2 regions of the Dietzia sp. genome follow, and region 2 is predicted to be linked to the other one. Evidence: predicted binding sites of a transcription regulator. Region 2 holds the regulator's gene; the other holds the start of a gene.

Region 1 (7,971 bases), on a different contig from region 2:
GACGCCACGCCTCCCCATCATCACCGTGACCTACTCGCCAGGGCGCCATCTCGACGCCTTCGTCGACTCGATTCCCGGCGCGACCGGGCGAGAGACGCTCGTCGTCTGCGCCGACAACGGCTCGACCGACGGGGTTCCCGAGCGCATCGCCGCCGAGCGCGAGAACGTCGAGTTCCTTCCCACCGGGGGCAACTTTGGCTACGGGACGGCGATCAATCGGGCAGCGCAGTGGCTGCGCTCGGGGCCGTCCGAAGCGCTCCCCGCGGGTTCGGTCGACGAGGACTGGCTCCTCGTGGTCAACCCCGATGTCGAGTTCGCCCCCGGCTCGATCGACGCGCTCCTCGCCGCGGCCGAGCGGCACCCGCAGGCCGGGGCGTTCGGCCCGCAGATTTCCGAGCGCGACGGAAGCATCTACCCCTCGGCACGCGCGGTCCCCGTCCTCTCTACCGGCATCGGACACGCTCTGTTCGGTGCGGTGTGGCCCGGCAACCCGTGGACCGGGAAATACCGGCAGAGCGCCGTCATGGATGCCGAGCGGACGGCCGGGTGGCTCTCTGGTTCGTGTCTGCTCCTGCGCCGCGAGGCCTTCGATGCGATCGGCGGATTCGACGAGCGGTACTTCATGTATTTCGAGGACACCGATCTCGGGGACAGGCTCGGCCGCTCCGGCTGGGATAACGTCTACGTACCGGCAGCCGTGATCCACCACGATCAGGGGCATGCGGCTGGAGCAGTGCCCGAGAAGATGCTGCCGGCGCACCACGCGAGCGCCTACCGCTTTCAGGCGGACCGGCTCCGAGGTCCCGCGCTGGCGCCGGTGCGCCTCGCGCTGCGGCTTGGGCTCGCCGTGCGCGAGCGGCTGGCCGTCCGCGCCGCACGCCGAGCCTCCGCCACCGATTCTCCGAAGTGAAAGCAGGGAAGGCATGACCACCGAAGCAGTTGTCCTCGTCGGCGGTAAGGGCACGCGGCTCCGCCCGCTGACGATCTCGGCACCCAAGCCGATGCTCCCCACCGCGGGCGTCCCGTTCCTCACGCACCTGCTCGCGCGGATCAAGGCGGCGGGGATCGACCGCGTCGTGCTGGGAACCTCGTACAAGGCCGAGGTCTTCGAGGAGCACTTCGGCGACGGCTCACAACTCGGACTCGAACTCGTCTACGTGGTCGAGGACGAGCCGCTCGGTACCGGCGGCGGCATCCGCAATGTCGCCGACGCGCTCACGGCCGACACCATCATGGTGTTCAACGGCGACGTGCTCGGCGGTACGGACCTGCGCCAGGTTCTCGAGACACACCACGAGAACTCGGCGGACGTGACCCTCCACCTCGTGCGCGTCGCCGACCCGCGCGCCTTCGGCTGTGTGCAGACCGACGCCGAGGGCCGGGTGTCGCAGTTCCTCGAGAAGACCCAGGACCCGCCCACGGACCAGATCAATGCAGGTACCTACGTCTTCCAGCGCGAGATCATCGACGAGATCCCCGCGGGCGTGCCCGTCTCGGTGGAGCGCGAGGTCTTCCCGCGCCTCATCTCCGATGGGCGGCGGGTCTTCGCCCACGTCGACTCCGCGTACTGGCGCGACATGGGCACGCCCGAGGATTTCGTGCGTGGCTCGTCCGATCTCGTGCGCGGGATCGCGCCCTCGCCGGCCCTCGAGGAGTCCCGCGGGGAGGCGCTCGTCCACGAGGCCGCGGGCATCGGCTCGGGCGCCGTGCTCATCGGCGGCACGGTGGTCGGCCGCGGCGCCGAGATCGGCGCCGGTGCGCGGCTCGATGGCGCCGTGATCTTCGATGGAGCCAAGGTCGAGGCCGGCGCCGTCATCGAGCGCACGATCATCGGCTTCGGCGCGCGCATCGGCCCGCGCGCGCTGATCCGCGATGGCGTGGTTGGTGACGGCGCGGACATCGGCGCCCGCTGCGAGCTGCTCCGCGGCGCGCGCGTGTGGCCGGGCGTGGCCATACCCGACGGCGGGGTGCGGTTCTCCACCGACATGTAGTGGCGCGATCGGCCGGGCCTGTCGGCGGGCCGAGTTGCCCAGCCGCCCGACTTCCCAGACCCCAGCCGGCCGGCCGGCGAGTGCCTATCCAATCGTCGAGTAGAACTCCCCGGGATCGAGCGGCGCGCGCGGCGGCGCCTCGGCGGCCGGGTAGCCCACGGCGACTGCGCCGAGCGGCCGCCACGTGTCCGCCAGCCCGAGCTCGCGGCGCACCACGTCGGCGGCGAAGATCGTCGACCCCACCCAACACGAGCCGATACCGCGCGCCGCGAGCGCCACGAGGAGCGACTGGACGGCTGCGCCCCCTGCGACGGTGAACATCGCCTCCTCGCACGCGGCGCGCCGCGGATCGGGGTAGGAATGCGGACCGGCGTCGTCACAGACGAAGCCGAGGACGAGCTCGGGCGCGCGCCGCAGGATGTCCCCGCGCGCGGTGCGCCGGGCGATCTGCTCGGCGGAGAATCCGTCCGCGGCGAGGTCGGTGCGCCAGGCCGCGGCCATCGCGTCGAGGAGTGCGCTGCGCGGCTCGCCGGCGACGCGGACGAAGCGCACGGGGTGCGAATGGTGCGGAGCCGGGGCGGTGAGTGCGTCGGCGACAGCCCCGCGCAGCTCGTCCTCGGGCACGGGTCGGTCATCGAACCCGCGCACCGAACGCCGGGACGGCACGGCCTCGCGACGCCCCTGCGCGATGGACTCGTTGGTGCCCAGCCGGAACAGGTCGTAGTCCGCCTCGCGGATCAGGTCGCTCGCCTGTGGCTGTTCCAGCGCCTGTGACGGCGGACGCGCGCCTGCGACGAGGTGTCCGCAGCCGCGCACCACGGCGACGGGTCGGGCGCCGGTCTTCCCCTTCGCGAGGTCGGCAGCCGCGGCCAGCTCGTCCCCGACGGCGATCTCCGTGACGAACAGTTCGTTGCCTGCGGCGTCGACGCCCCCCGCGTAGGAGGCGAGCACCTCGACACCTGCGGCGCCGATCGCCGCGTCGGTCTGTCCCGTGCGCCACGCGCGGCCCATCGTGTCCGTGACGACGACGCCGAGCCTGCGCCCAGTGAGCTCGGTAAGCCTGTGGACGAGGTCGCGGGCCGAGGCATCGGGGTCCTCGGGGAGGAGCGCGATCTCGTCGGCCGCGACATTCGAGCCGTCGACACCGGATGCAGCCTGCACGATCCCGAGGCGGTTTTCGGTGATCAGGGTCCTGTTGATCCGCGCGACGATCCGCACCGACTCCTGCTCGACGAGCTCGCGGCGGAGCGCGTCTCGCTCCTCGGGGTCGGCGGGGGCGTAGACGAGCCGGCCCTCGACCTTTGACAAGACCTTCGAGGTGAGCACGATGATGTCGCCGTCGCGCAGGGCCCGCCGCGGCTCGGCCTCCGCATCGGCGGCGAAGGCGCGGGAGAGCGCCCCGGCGAGGTCGTCGCCCGGGCGGAAATCGGGGAGGCCGTCGGGAGCCCAGATCGAGATCTCGCCGGGGGCGGCGTGCTCGGCGCTGTCGTTTCCGGCGGCTGGGTCCTCTCGGCTCGCGTGCCCGGAGCCCTCGCTGCGGCTCACGCCTCGAGCCCCACGGCGCGCAGGGCCGTGCGCACCATCTCGGCGGTCACCTCGGGGGAGGACATGATGAGCGGAGCCTCGACGACCTCGAGCCCGGGGACGCGCTCACGCACCGCATCGCCGTCTGCGGGGGCGACGAGCCATGCGTCGAGGAGCCCGGCGCCGTCCCTGGCGCCGTAGATTCCCGCGACCGATGCGGCGGAGGTGTCCACGCCCTCGACCTCGAGGCAGCGATCGGCCATGCCGCGCAGCGGGGCACCGCCGATGATCGGGCTGATCCCGACGATCGGCGCGGATGTGCCGCGGAGCGCGCCGCGAATGCCGGGGATCGCGAGGATCGCGCCCACGGAGACCACGGGATTGGACGGGGCGATGAGTACGACATCGGCGTCGGAGATCGCCTCGAGGACGGCGGCGGAGGGCTTGGCCTCGTCGGAGCCGATAAAGGTAAAGCCATCCGTCGGGATCTGGGCCCGATAGCGCACCCACCATTCCTGGAAATGGATCGCCTTCCGCGGGGCGTCTTCGACTGCTCCGCCGTGAGCCTCGTCGGCGACGATCACGTGGGTCTCGCTGCGGTCGTCGGTGACGGGCAGGAGGCGGACGCCCGGCGCCCAGCGGCGGCACAGCGCCTCGGTCACGTCGGTGAGGTCAAAGCCGGCGTTGAGCATCTGCGTGCGGACGAGGTGGGTACCGATATCGCGGTCGCCGAGCCCGAACCAATCGGGCTGCACGCCGTACGCGGCGAGCTCGGCCTTCGCGTTCCACGTCTCGCCGGCGTGGCCCCAGCCGCGCTCGGTATCGATGCCGCCGCCGAGCGTGTACATGCAGGTATCGAGGTCGGGGCAGATGCGCAGACCGTGCATCCACGCATCGTCTCCGACGTTGACCACCGCCGCTATGTCGTGCTCAGAACCCCCCTGCGGGGCGGGCGTGGCCACCCCCGCCGAGGATGGATCACCGAATACCTCGCGGACGCCGAGGAGGAATTTCGCGCCACCGACGCCGCCAACAAGAACACAGATCTTCACTCCACGAAGCCTAACCTCCCCGGAACGTCCCGGGTTCGCGGCGGGCGCCGTCATCCATCTTTCCGCACCGACCCGCAGCGTGTGCCCGTGCCTAGCGCCGACGCCGCCCCTCAGGGAATCGAACGGATGTTCTTATCGCTTCCTGTGGCATTCGTCATTCGCTTGACGGCGTGGGATTCCATGTGTGTAATCACAAGTGTGTTATTCGCGGTGACGAACCGCTCGGAACGTACTTCCGGAGATCGCAAGTAGATCGTACCGAGTGATCGGAAAACGATCGTTTCCCTGCGGGGGAGGGTGCGATTCTCCGAGTGCGGGGAGTGGGCGCAGGTGCCGGGGGTTGCACGAGGTCCGGGAATCCCCGGGCGCCTACCGAGTACTTTCGCCCCGACTCCGCGGCACATACGCGAATCCATCGATCCGACGACAGGGAAGGAATGCGCGTGGACCACAACCGGCCTGCACTAGCGCCGAAGGACGCATCATTCCTCGACCTATCCGTAAGCGCCCTCTTCGACGAGGTGGACGAGAGCTGGCAGGATCGTGCGCTCTGCGCGCAGACGGATCCCGAGGCCTTTTTCCCCGAGAAGGGCGGCTCTACCCGAGAGGCGAAGCGCATCTGCACCGGATGTGAGGTCAAGGCCGAGTGCCTCGACTACGCCCTCGCGAACGACGAACGCTTCGGAATCTGGGGCGGCCTCTCCGAACGTGAGCGCCGCCGCCTCAAGAAGGCCGCCGGCGCATAGATTCCGGACCGGGTCTGTCGCAGGCCCGAGCCAGTCGGCGCTCTGGAGCGAAGGGGCGTTCCCGGCCGTCAGTCCGAAGGACCGTCCATGACCTCGTCCGGCGAGATCTCGAGATACGCCGCGACCAGCTCGACGAGCAGGCCATAGACCACGTCCACGAGGTCGTCCTGAGACTGCGTCCTGCGCAGTAGCGGCTGCCGGAACACCACGAGCCGCGCCCGGGTGGGCTGCCCGTTCCTGTCCACGCCTGCGGAGATGAGCCGCCCGAGCGGGACCCGCCCGTCGGCGATCACCTCGCGCGGCCAGCTCTGCCCGCGGCGCAGCTGCATCCTCGGCACCGTGTCGACTGCGAGGTCGAGGGTCGCGAGTTCGGCGTGCCACGATTGGTCGATCTGGGCGAAGGCCTCGAGCACGGCGGCGTCGAAATCGTCGGAGCGCGAGCGCCAGCGCGGCACCTCCGGTGGGAGGACGGGTCCGCGGATCCCCGCGCCCCTGCGCGCCGCGCTTCGGGTCGTCACTCTGGGTGACGGCGAGCGTCCAGTATCGGTGGGGAACGGGCGGACCACGATGGTCGCGCCTCGGGTTGCGTCGTCCCGGCCGGGCAGCCCGGGGATCTCGGTCCCGTGTCCCTTCGCCGGTCCCTGCGAAGGTCCTTGTGCCGAGCGTCCCGCGTCGCCCCCGCGGCCGCCGCGCGGCGATGAGGAGGGCGGTGTCGACTGGCTCATGCGGAGCACTCTAGCTGCCGCGTACCGGGCCGCAGATCATGCGCGCGGCGAGTCGCGGCCCGCGTAGATGCCCGCCCGGCACTACTGTCGGAGGGCGTGAGTGACGTTCGGCGATGTGTCCGGGCCGCCTGCCCCAATAGGGCGGTGGCCACCCTGACCTACAACTACGCCGAGTCCACGGCGGTCGTCGGTCCGCTCGCGGTCGAACGCGAGCCGCATTCGTGGGATCTCTGCGCCTCTCACGCGCTGCGCATCTCCACGCCGCGCGGCTGGAACCTCGTGCGGCATCCGGATCTCTCGGTCGGGGACGATCCCGATCTCACCGCGCTCCTCGACGCCGTGATCGACCCCGGCGCCCCGACCGCGAACCGTTCCGACTCCGACCCCGAGTGGCTCCGACGCCTCAAGGCGAGGCAGAAGCCGGGGAAGGGCGCCCGCGCGAAGGCCGCCCAGGCGAGCGCGGACACCGGCGCGGAGGCCGAGGCCGGCGCCGAGGGGCAACGCTCCCGGCGACGCGGCCACCTCCGGGTCGTCGATCCCGACGAGTAGTGGCCCGCGGGTTCCTCGGCTCGGAGCCGCCCCTCCGAGGCGGCGCCTCTCTCTCGCGGGGCGTATCCGCGCAGTTGCGGCACCCGAACGATTCCCAGCTGGCACCGGGGACGTTCCCAGGGAAGATCGGTAGCGTGGAGTATGCACGCTGGTCGAATGAGGCGCGGGGCGGAGGGCTGTGAGTCAAGGCAGCACCGTGGCCCCCGGGCACAGTCGATCGGCCGATAGGGTCGAGTGCCCGCGTTTTGGCCAGAGGCAAGAACAGGATCCGCCGCCCGCGGGCGGCGCCGACGAGTGGAGAACGAACAGCATGGGTGAGGGCACCGCCGTCTCGCGCGACAGGGACCAGATCGCCGCCGTGATCAAGGCATACGACGTCCGGGGCGTCGTCGGCGAGCAGATCGACGAGGCTTTCGTCCGTGATGTCGGGGCGTCGTTCGCCGCGCTCATGCGCGGGGAGGGCGCCGAGCGCGTCGTCGTCGGCCACGATATGCGCGATTCGTCCCCGGCACTCTCGCGGGCCTTCTCCGAAGGCGTGCTCTCCCAGGGCCTCGACGTCGTCTCGATCGGTCTGTCTTCCACCGATCAGCTCTACTTCTCCTCGGGCGATCTCGACTGCCCCGGCGCGATGTTCACCGCCAGCCACAACCCGGCGAAGTACAACGGCATCAAGCTCTGCCGCGCGGGCGCCAAGCCCGTCGGCCAGGACACGGGACTCGCCACCATTTCCGAAGACCTCGTCGCCGGCGTCCCGGCGTTCGACGGCCCGGCGGGAACGCTCACCGAGCGCGACACTCTCGCCGCGTACGGAGAGTTCCTCCGCGGCCTCGTCGATCTCTCCGACGTGCGCCCGCTCAAGGTCGCGGTCGACGCGGGCAACGGCATGGGCGGGCACACGGTGCCCGCCGTCCTCGGCGGCCTCCCGCTCGACATCGTTCCGCTGTACTTCGAGCTCGACGGCAACTTCCCCAACCACGAGGCCAACCCGCTCGAGCCGAAGAACCTCGTCGATCTGCAGAAGCTCGTCGTCGATTCGGGCGCCGACCTCGGCCTCGCATTCGACGGCGACGCGGATCGTTGTTTCGTCGTCGACGAGCGCGGCGAACCCGTCTCGCCCTCGGCGATCAGCGCGCTCGTCGCCTCCCGCGCCCTGGCGCAGGAGCCCGGAGCCTCGATCATCTACAACCTCATCACCTCGCACACGGTTCCCGAGCTCGTCGCCGAGCTCGGCGGCATCGCGATCAGGACCCGCGTCGGGCACAGCTTCATCAAGGCGCAGATGGCCGACACCGGCGCCGTCTTCGGCGGCGAGCACTCGGCGCACTACTACTTCCGCGAGTTCTGGGGCGCGGATTCCGGCATGCTCGCCGCGATGCACGTGCTC
Region 2 (7,971 bases):
GCGACCGCCTGCTCCGCGCCTACGACACGATCATCATCGACGAGGCCCACGAGCGGAGCCTAAACATCGATTTCCTCCTCGGCTACCTCGCCTCCATCCTCCCCAAGCGCCCCGATCTCAAGGTCATCATCACCTCGGCGACGATCGAACCCGAGCGCTTCGCCGCGCACTTCGCCTCGCCCGGCGGCGAGCCGGCGCCGATCATCGAGGTCTCGGGCCGCACCTATCCGGTGGAGGTGCGCTACCGCCCGCTCGTCGAGGAGATCGACGGGCGAACGGTGGACCGCGACCCCATGGACGGCCTGTGCGATGCCGTCGGCGAGCTCCTCGGGGCCGGGGACGGCGACATCCTCGTCTTCCTCTCCGGAGAGCAGGAGATCCGCGACGCGGAAGAGGCGATTCGCGGCCGGAAGTTCCGCGCGCTCGATGTCTTCCCGCTGTACTCGCGGCTGAGCACGGCCGAACAGAACAAGGCGTTCCGGAGGCATTCGCGCCGACGGGTCGTCCTCGCCACCAACATCGCCGAGACCTCGGTCACGGTCCCCGGAATCCACTACGTAATCGATACCGGGCTCGCTCGGATCTCGCGGTACTCCACGCGCACGAAGGTGCAGCGCCTCCCCATCGAGGAGATCTCACAGGCGTCCGCCAATCAGCGCAAGGGACGTTCCGGACGTGTCGCCGAGGGCATCTGCGTGCGCCTGTACTCGGAGGAGGATTTCGAGGCGCGCCCCGAGTTCACCGACCCCGAGATCCTCCGCACCAACCTCGCCTCGGTGATCCTCCAGATGGCCGACCTCGGGCTCGGCGCGATCGCCGATTTCCCGTTCGTCGATCCGCCCGACTCTAAGTCGATCCGCGACGGCCTGGCCCTCCTCGACGAGCTCGGCGCCCTCGCCGAGGCCAAGTCCGGGGAACCCCGGCTCACGGCGCTCGGCCGCGATATCGCCGCGCTCCCCCTCGATCCCCGGCTCGCGCGCATGCTCCTCGCCGGGCGGGATCACGGCGCCCTCGCCGAGACGATCGTCATCGTCGCCGCGCTCACGGTCGGCGACGTCCGCGAACGGCCCGCCGAGGAGCGCGACAAGGCGACGGCGGCGCACTCGCGCTTCGTCGACAAGACCTCGGATTTTCTCGGCTACCTCAACGTCTGGCGCTACATCACCGAGCAGCGGGCAGAGCTTTCGGGCAGCGCTTTCCGCAAGATGTGCAAGGCCGAGTATCTCCACTGGCTCCGCATCCGCGAGTGGCAGGACCTCGGCAACCAGCTGTCGTCCGTGTGCCGGGAGCGCGGCTGGCACCCCGGTTCCCTCACCGCTTCGGATGACGACGTACACCGCAGCCTCCTTGCGGGCCTGCTCTCCTCGATCGGTGCGCGGAAGGAGGAGACCCGCGAATTCGCCGGGGCGCGTGGCCTCACGTTCCACATCCATCCTTCGTCGGCCCTGTCGAAGAAGCCCCCGCGTTGGGTCATGGCCGCCGAACTCGTAGAGACCTCGCGCCTCTTCGCCCGCGATGTCGCGCGCATCGATCCCGCCTGGGTCGAGCCGATCGCCGGGCACATGGTCAAGCGCAACTACTCCGAGCCGCACTGGTCCTCGAAACAGGGCGCCGCGATGGCCTACGAGAAGGTCACCCTCCTCGGTCTCCCGATCGTCGAGAACCGCCGCATCCTCCTCTCGCGGGTCGACGCCCCGCTCGCCCGCGAGCTATTCGTCCGGCACGGGATCGTCGAGGGAGGCTGGTCAGGCCGTTCGCCGGAGCTCACCGCGAACCGCGAGCTCGTCGCCGAGGCCCGTGAGCTACAGACGCGCTCCCGCCGCGCAGGCGCCGTCGCCGACGACGAGCAGCTCGTCGCCTGGTACCTCGAGCGGATCCCCGAATCCGTGGTCTCCGGCCGGCATTTCGATTCGTGGATCGCGAAGGCGCCCGAGGCCGAGCGCGAGCACATGCGGCTCACGGAGTCGGATATCCGCGACGAAGCAACCGGCCCGTCCGAGCGGGATTTCCCGCCGGCGTGGAAGCAGGGCGAGCTGACCTTCGAGCTCGAGTACACCCACGACCCGCGCTCCGACGCCGACGGCGTGGCCGTGCGCATCCCGCTCACCCAGCTCGCCCACGTACGTTCCGCCGGTTTCGAGTGGCTCGTTCCCGGCCTGCGCACGGAGCTCTATACGGAGCTGATCCGAACCCTGCCGAAGATGTTCCGCCGGCTCGCCTCGCCCGCAGGCTCCTTCGCCGACCTCGTCGCAGCGGATGTCGAGCCGCGCCGGCGCCCGCTGGTCTCGGCGGTTGCCGAGTCGCTCTCGGCGCGCATCGGTTCGACCATCCCCGCGAGCGAATTCCACCCGGAGCAGCTACCGGAGCACCTGCGGATGACCTTCGTCGTGATCGATTCCGGCGGCTCCGTGGTCGATTCCGGGCACTCTCTTCCCGCCTTGCAGTCCAAGCTCGCGGACAGGGCCAGGCAGACGCTTCTCGATTCCCTCGCAAATGACGCCGATGGACCGTACCGCTCGTGGACGCCGGAGACTATCGGCGATCTCGCGGACGAGGTGTCCGCCGAGATCGACGGCGTCGACGCGATCGCCTACCCCGCGATCGAGGTCCGCTCCGACGGCATCCACCGCACGGTGTGCACGTCGAGGGCCCAGCGTTCCGCTGCGATGACCCGGGCCTGCATTGCTCTCCTCAGGGGACTCGGGCTGGTCTCGACGGGCCGTCTGCTCAAGGGACGACACACGAGCGAGCGGCTCGCGCTCACGCAGTACCCCTATGGCGGTATCGACGCGCTCGCCTCCGATGCCACTGTGGTCGCCATCGGACGAACCATCGGCGCCGCGGGCGGGGCGCCATTGACCGCCGCGGGTTATGCCGAGCTCGAGACTCACGCCCGCCGGGACGTACCGGGTGCCGTTGCACGACTCATAGCCACGGTCCTCCCCGCGCTCGTACAGGACCTCGAGCTACGCCCCGAGCTCGAGCGTATGCGCCCCTCGGAGATCGTCGACGAACTGCGAGAGGAGCTCGATTTCCTCATCGGCCGCGGCTTCCTCGCGCGCCATTCCGCCGCGCAACTCGGGCAGCTCGAGCGGCATCTCAGGTCCATCGGAATGAGGGTCCGCATGGCGGAGGAAAACCCCCGGAAGTACGACGCGCTCCGCGCCCGGATCGCCGACACCGAGGACGCTGTCGCAGAAGCACGGACCGCGCTCGAGGCGCACAAGCGGAACAAGCAGAGCCGGGAGATCGCGTGGCTGCTCGCCGAACTGCGAGTGAGTGTCTACACGCAGACTCTCGGGACGGCTGGTTCGGTATCGGAGAAAAAGATCTCCCAGGCGATCAAAGCCGCGTTCGCGCAGGGTGCCCGAAAGCAACGGGCTCGCGTCTGACCGAAACGAGCCTCGCGCCTATCCACCCGCGGCCGCGTTTGCCGCATGGACGCCGTCCTTGCGCATCGAGCGGATCTCCGCCTCGAAATCGTCGGCCGACTGGAAGGACTTGTAGACGGAGGCGAAGCGGAGATACCCGACCTCATCAAGTTCCCTGAGCGGCTCGAGGATCGCGAGGCCGACCGCGTGCGCGGCCACTTCCGTGACGCCCTTGGCTCGCACCGCGAGCTCCACCTTGTGGGCGAGGAGATGCAGGGCATCGGAGCTGATATCGCGGCCCTGGCACGCGCGCCGGACACCGCGGATGACCTTGTCCCTGCTGAACGGCTCCGTGACGCCGCTCCGCTTACTCACCATGAGTACCGGGGCCTCCATGGTCGTGTAACGGTGCCCGCACGAAGAACACTCCCGGCGGCGCCTGATGGACAGCCCTTCCTCTGCCGTGCGCGAATCGATGACGCGCGAATCGGCCTTGTGGCACATCGGACAAAACATCAGGCGGCTCCTCGCAAGGGCGTGGGCTCCCCCTGCGGCCGAGTGGCCGCGCCCACAAACACCACCTATGGTAATCGTTTGCACCGAAACCCCCCAAAAACCACTACATGTAGGCGGACGACGGCGCTTCCGGCCGCTCCCGGCGGCCCGAGTCCGGGGACCCGATACCGGAGCCCGACTTCTGGCGACCGTGCCCGGAGCACCTACACCAGCGTGAGCACGAGAACGAAGAAGACGAAGCCGACGACAATCCCCGCGGCCGCCGCGACCATTGCCTGATTGAGCGAGAGGGCGGGCGAGCCGGCGTGCGACTCCGAGCGAATAGGCATGCCGGCCGCTGCGCGGGTCTCGGAGGCGACGAACGAGCGGGGCGCGGGAACCGGGCCGCGCGCCGACGCACCCACGGGCCCGGACTCGCGCTCCGAGGCGCCGCGAGCATAGTGGAGACGCGCGGAGCGAGCGTCCTCGCCGAAACGGCGGGCCCGCAGGCCGCGCTCGCGCAGGGCCGCGATATCCGCAGCGGTATCCGGATCGATGGCGGCGCCTGCCGGCTTCACCTCGACGCCGGGCGCGACCGCGGAGGGTGCCGACACGTGGGCTCGGATGACGACGGGGATGGCGGGGACGCCGGGTGCACCGACGGCACTGCGGACGGTGTGGCGGCCGGACTTAGCGGAGGTGGCGTGCGTGGTGTCGGAACGTTCCAGGTGGATGGTCATCTCGATCGATCCCTTTCTCTCGTGGCCGTGATCGACACGTTGTCGAACATCGTTGCTGCCGTTGTTCGTGTTCTAGTTCTACGAACCGGGTCCGACATTTCGGCCGAAAATCGATCGCACGGGCCGGAGTACGCTACCCCCGTTTGGAACAGTCAGTCCTGTGAACTGCGACTAGATTCCATCTCGGACGAAATTCCGACATTCGAACATATGTATGTCGATTTCGGCGTTCGAGAGGTAGCATATGCGACGAGTTCGAAAACGCAAGCATTTGTTCGAACACGTGCTCTATACGCCGCCACCGAGGGGACGAACGTGCCACCCAGCAGCAAGCCGAAGGAGTCGCTCACAGAGCGGCAGAAGACCATCCTCACCGTCATCAACGATGCGATCGCCGAGAACGGCTACCCGCCGAGCATCCGGGAGATCGGCGATGCCGTCGGTCTCCAGTCGACGTCCTCGGTGGCGTATCAGCTCCAGGCGCTCGAGAAGAAGGGCTATCTCATCCGGGATGCCCACAAGCCCCGCGCCGTGGACGTCCGCTCCCCCAATTCCTCATCGCGCCAACCCTCGCGCCGGGCACAGCTCCCCAGAGGCGCGTCACAGCCGGCCTTCGTCCCGGTCGTCGGTCGGATCGCCGCGGGCGGGCCGATCCTGGCGGAGCAGGAGATCGAGGCGGTATTCCCGCTTCCGGAGGAGCTCGTGGGCTCGGGAGAGACCTTTATCCTCAAGGTCGTCGGCGAATCGATGCGGGACGCGGGCATTCTCGACGGCGATTACGTCTGCGTCCGCCGTCAGCAGGTCGCAGAGAACGGCGACATCGTCGCGGCGATGATAGACGGGGAGGCCACCGTCAAGACCCTCGACAAATCGTCGAGCGGCGTCTGGCTCGTCCCCGCGAACGAGGCGTTCCGCCCCATCCCCGGGGACTACGCGACCATCCTCGGCCGGGTCATCATGGTGTTCCGCCGGCTCTGATCCGCGCCGGGCACCCGGCCGGAAGCGGCCACCGCGCTACACGCGGTACTCGGAGACCTCTCCGGCAATGGACTCCGGGAGACGGACCTCGAGCACGGTCCCCGATTCCGAGTACCGCTCGTCGAGCACCGCGCCCTCCTCGTGGAGCCGCGCGACGACATCGCCACGCGAGTACGGGATCTCCACCAGAACGGTCACATCCAGCGCGGCGATGTGCTCGGCGATCCGCTCGCGGAGCTCGGGGATCCCCTCGCGGGTGATCGCCGAGACGAACACGGCGTCGCGGAAGCTCGCGCGCAGCTCGGCGAGTACCAATGGATCGGCGTCGTCGATCTTGTTGATCACGAGGAGCTCGGTCGGCGCCGTCGCATTCTGCTCGGCGACGACGTCGCGGATCACGCTCCGCACCGCGTCGATCTGCTGGAGCGGGAACGGGTGCGATCCGTCGACCACGTGGACGAGGAGCTCGGAGTCGACGACCTCCTCGAGAGTCGAACGGAACGCCTCGACCAACTGCGTCGGGAGATGCCGGACGAAGCCGACGGTATCGGTGAGCACCACGGCGCGCCCATCGGGCAATTCGGCCCGCCGGGTGGTCGGATCCAGGGTCGCGAACAGTGCGTCCTGGACCAGCACACCAGCTCCGGTAATGGCGTTGACAAGCGAGGACTTCCCCGCGTTGGTGTAGCCGGCCACGGCGACAGACGGCACCGGGGTCGAGCGCCGGCGGTGGCGCTTGGTGAGCCGCGCCTGCTTCATCCCACGGATCTCACGCCTCAGCTTCGCCATCCGCTCACGGATGCGCCTGCGGTCGGTCTCGATCTTCGTCTCACCAGGACCGCGCAGGCCCACGCCGCCGTTGGAACCGGCCCGGCCGCCAGCCTGGCGCGAGAGCGTCTGGCCCCAACCGCGCAGTCGCGGAAGCATGTACTCCATCTGCGCGAGGCTGACCTGCGCCTTGCCCTCCCGCGAGGTCGCATGCTGGGCGAAGATGTCGAGGATGAGCGCCGTGCGGTCGATGACCTTGACGTTGACGGCTTTCTCCAGCGCGATGAGCTGGCCGGGCGTGAGCTCGCCGTCGCAGATCACGGTATCGGCGCCAGTCGCATCGATAATCGAGCGGAGCTCGGCGACCTTGCCAGAACCGATATAAGTCGCGGCATCGGGCTTGTCTCGGCGCTGGATGAGCGCGTCGAGGACCATCGAACCCGCTGTCTCGGCGAGCGCGGCGAGCTCGGCCATCGCGGCGTCGGCCTGCTGCGCCGAACCCTCGGTCCACACGCCGACGAGAACGACGCGCTCGAGGCGGAGGCGGCGGTACTCGGCGTCGTTGATGTCCTCGAGCTCGGTGGACAGGCCGACCACGCGGCGCAGGGAGGACCTCTCCTCCAGCTGCAGCTCGCCCGTTGACGGGTCGTGATCGGAAACAGCGAAATCGGGTGCGCCCTGCGCAGCGCGATCATCGTGGTCGCGCGCGGGGCCTGCGGTATCGCCCGTGGTGTCGGGAGTCGTCGTCATACGGCCCCTATTCTCGCACGTGACCACGGGAAAACAGAAGCCCGGAAAGCTCGCCGCGGGCCACGAGCCGCGAGGGGCCCGTCATAGTGGCGGCGCCGCGCGAGATCTCCACCACGACATCGCCGCCGGGGACCCGCACGGTCACCGTCCCGTCCGAGCGCTCGGCATCGGCGAGTGCGGCGAGGGCCGTCGCCACGATTCCGGTCCCACACGAACGGGTCTCCCCCGCGCCGCGCTCGTGGACTCGCATGTGCACGAGCCCGTCCTCGGACATCGGCGTCGCGATCTCCACGTTGACCCCAGCCGGGAAGAACTCCTGGTCGATGACAGGCTGCGAGGCGATGGGCAGGGTATCGAGCTGCTCCGACGTCATCCTCGGGACGATAGCAGCAACATGGGGATTGCCCACGTCGACGGCGAGACCGGCGAACGCGCGCCCCTCGAAGGAAACGGTGGACACGCCGATCACCTCGGGCGTGCCCATGCCCACCGATACCGTGGCCGCGTCGGTCGAGGATCCGATGGAAACGGTTGCCGGTCGCAGGCCCGCGCGCGTACCCACGCGGATCTCGCCCTCGGGCGCGAGGCCGGTGGCGACGAGGGCGTGGGCGAAGACGCGGACGCCATTACCGCACATCTCGGCAACCGAGCCGTCGGCGTTGCGGTAGTCCATGAACCAGTCCCCGGGCTCGACATCCGCGGGGATCTCGGCGAGCTCGCCCGCCTCGCGCAGCTCTCCGGCTCGGGCGATGCGGAGGATCCCGTCGCCGCCGACGCCGGCGCGCCGATTACACAGGGCGCGGACCGTATTCGGGTCTTCGAGGCGGAGTCCGGCGCCGACGTCGGGAAGGACGACGAAGTCGTTTTCG

The links. The regulator LexA, encoded in region 2, represses DNA repair genes until DNA is damaged. The targets are predictions, from matches to a motif close to CGAACANNTGTTCG.
Region 1: a site for LexA is predicted at 4,687-4,700, ahead of cofD (2-phospho-L-lactate transferase). Genes of this name have one in related genera too.

The regions. Positions count from the first base shown of each region.
Region 1 covers NZ_DAINST010000035.1:16,850-24,820, forward strand. The annotation lists gene V7E05_RS07215 (glycosyltransferase family 2 protein) at 1-910, shown strand, start outside; gene V7E05_RS07220 (NDP-sugar synthase) at 924-1,991, shown strand; gene V7E05_RS07225 (coenzyme F420-0:L-glutamate ligase) at 2,076-3,536, opposite strand; gene cofD (2-phospho-L-lactate transferase) at 3,533-4,567, opposite strand; gene V7E05_RS07235 (WhiB family transcriptional regulator) at 5,011-5,313, shown strand; gene V7E05_RS07240 (metallopeptidase family protein) at 5,382-6,038, opposite strand; gene V7E05_RS07245 (DUF3499 family protein) at 6,183-6,587, shown strand; gene V7E05_RS07250 (phosphomannomutase/phosphoglucomutase) at 6,898-7,971, shown strand, end outside.
Region 2 covers NZ_DAINST010000057.1:3,824-11,794, forward strand. The annotation lists gene hrpA (ATP-dependent RNA helicase HrpA) at 1-3,392, shown strand, start outside; gene nrdR (transcriptional regulator NrdR) at 3,411-3,887, opposite strand; gene V7E05_RS09840 (hypothetical protein) at 4,091-4,606, opposite strand; gene lexA (transcriptional repressor LexA) at 4,922-5,584, shown strand; gene hflX (GTPase HflX) at 5,621-7,102, opposite strand; gene dapF (diaminopimelate epimerase) at 7,110-7,971, opposite strand, start outside.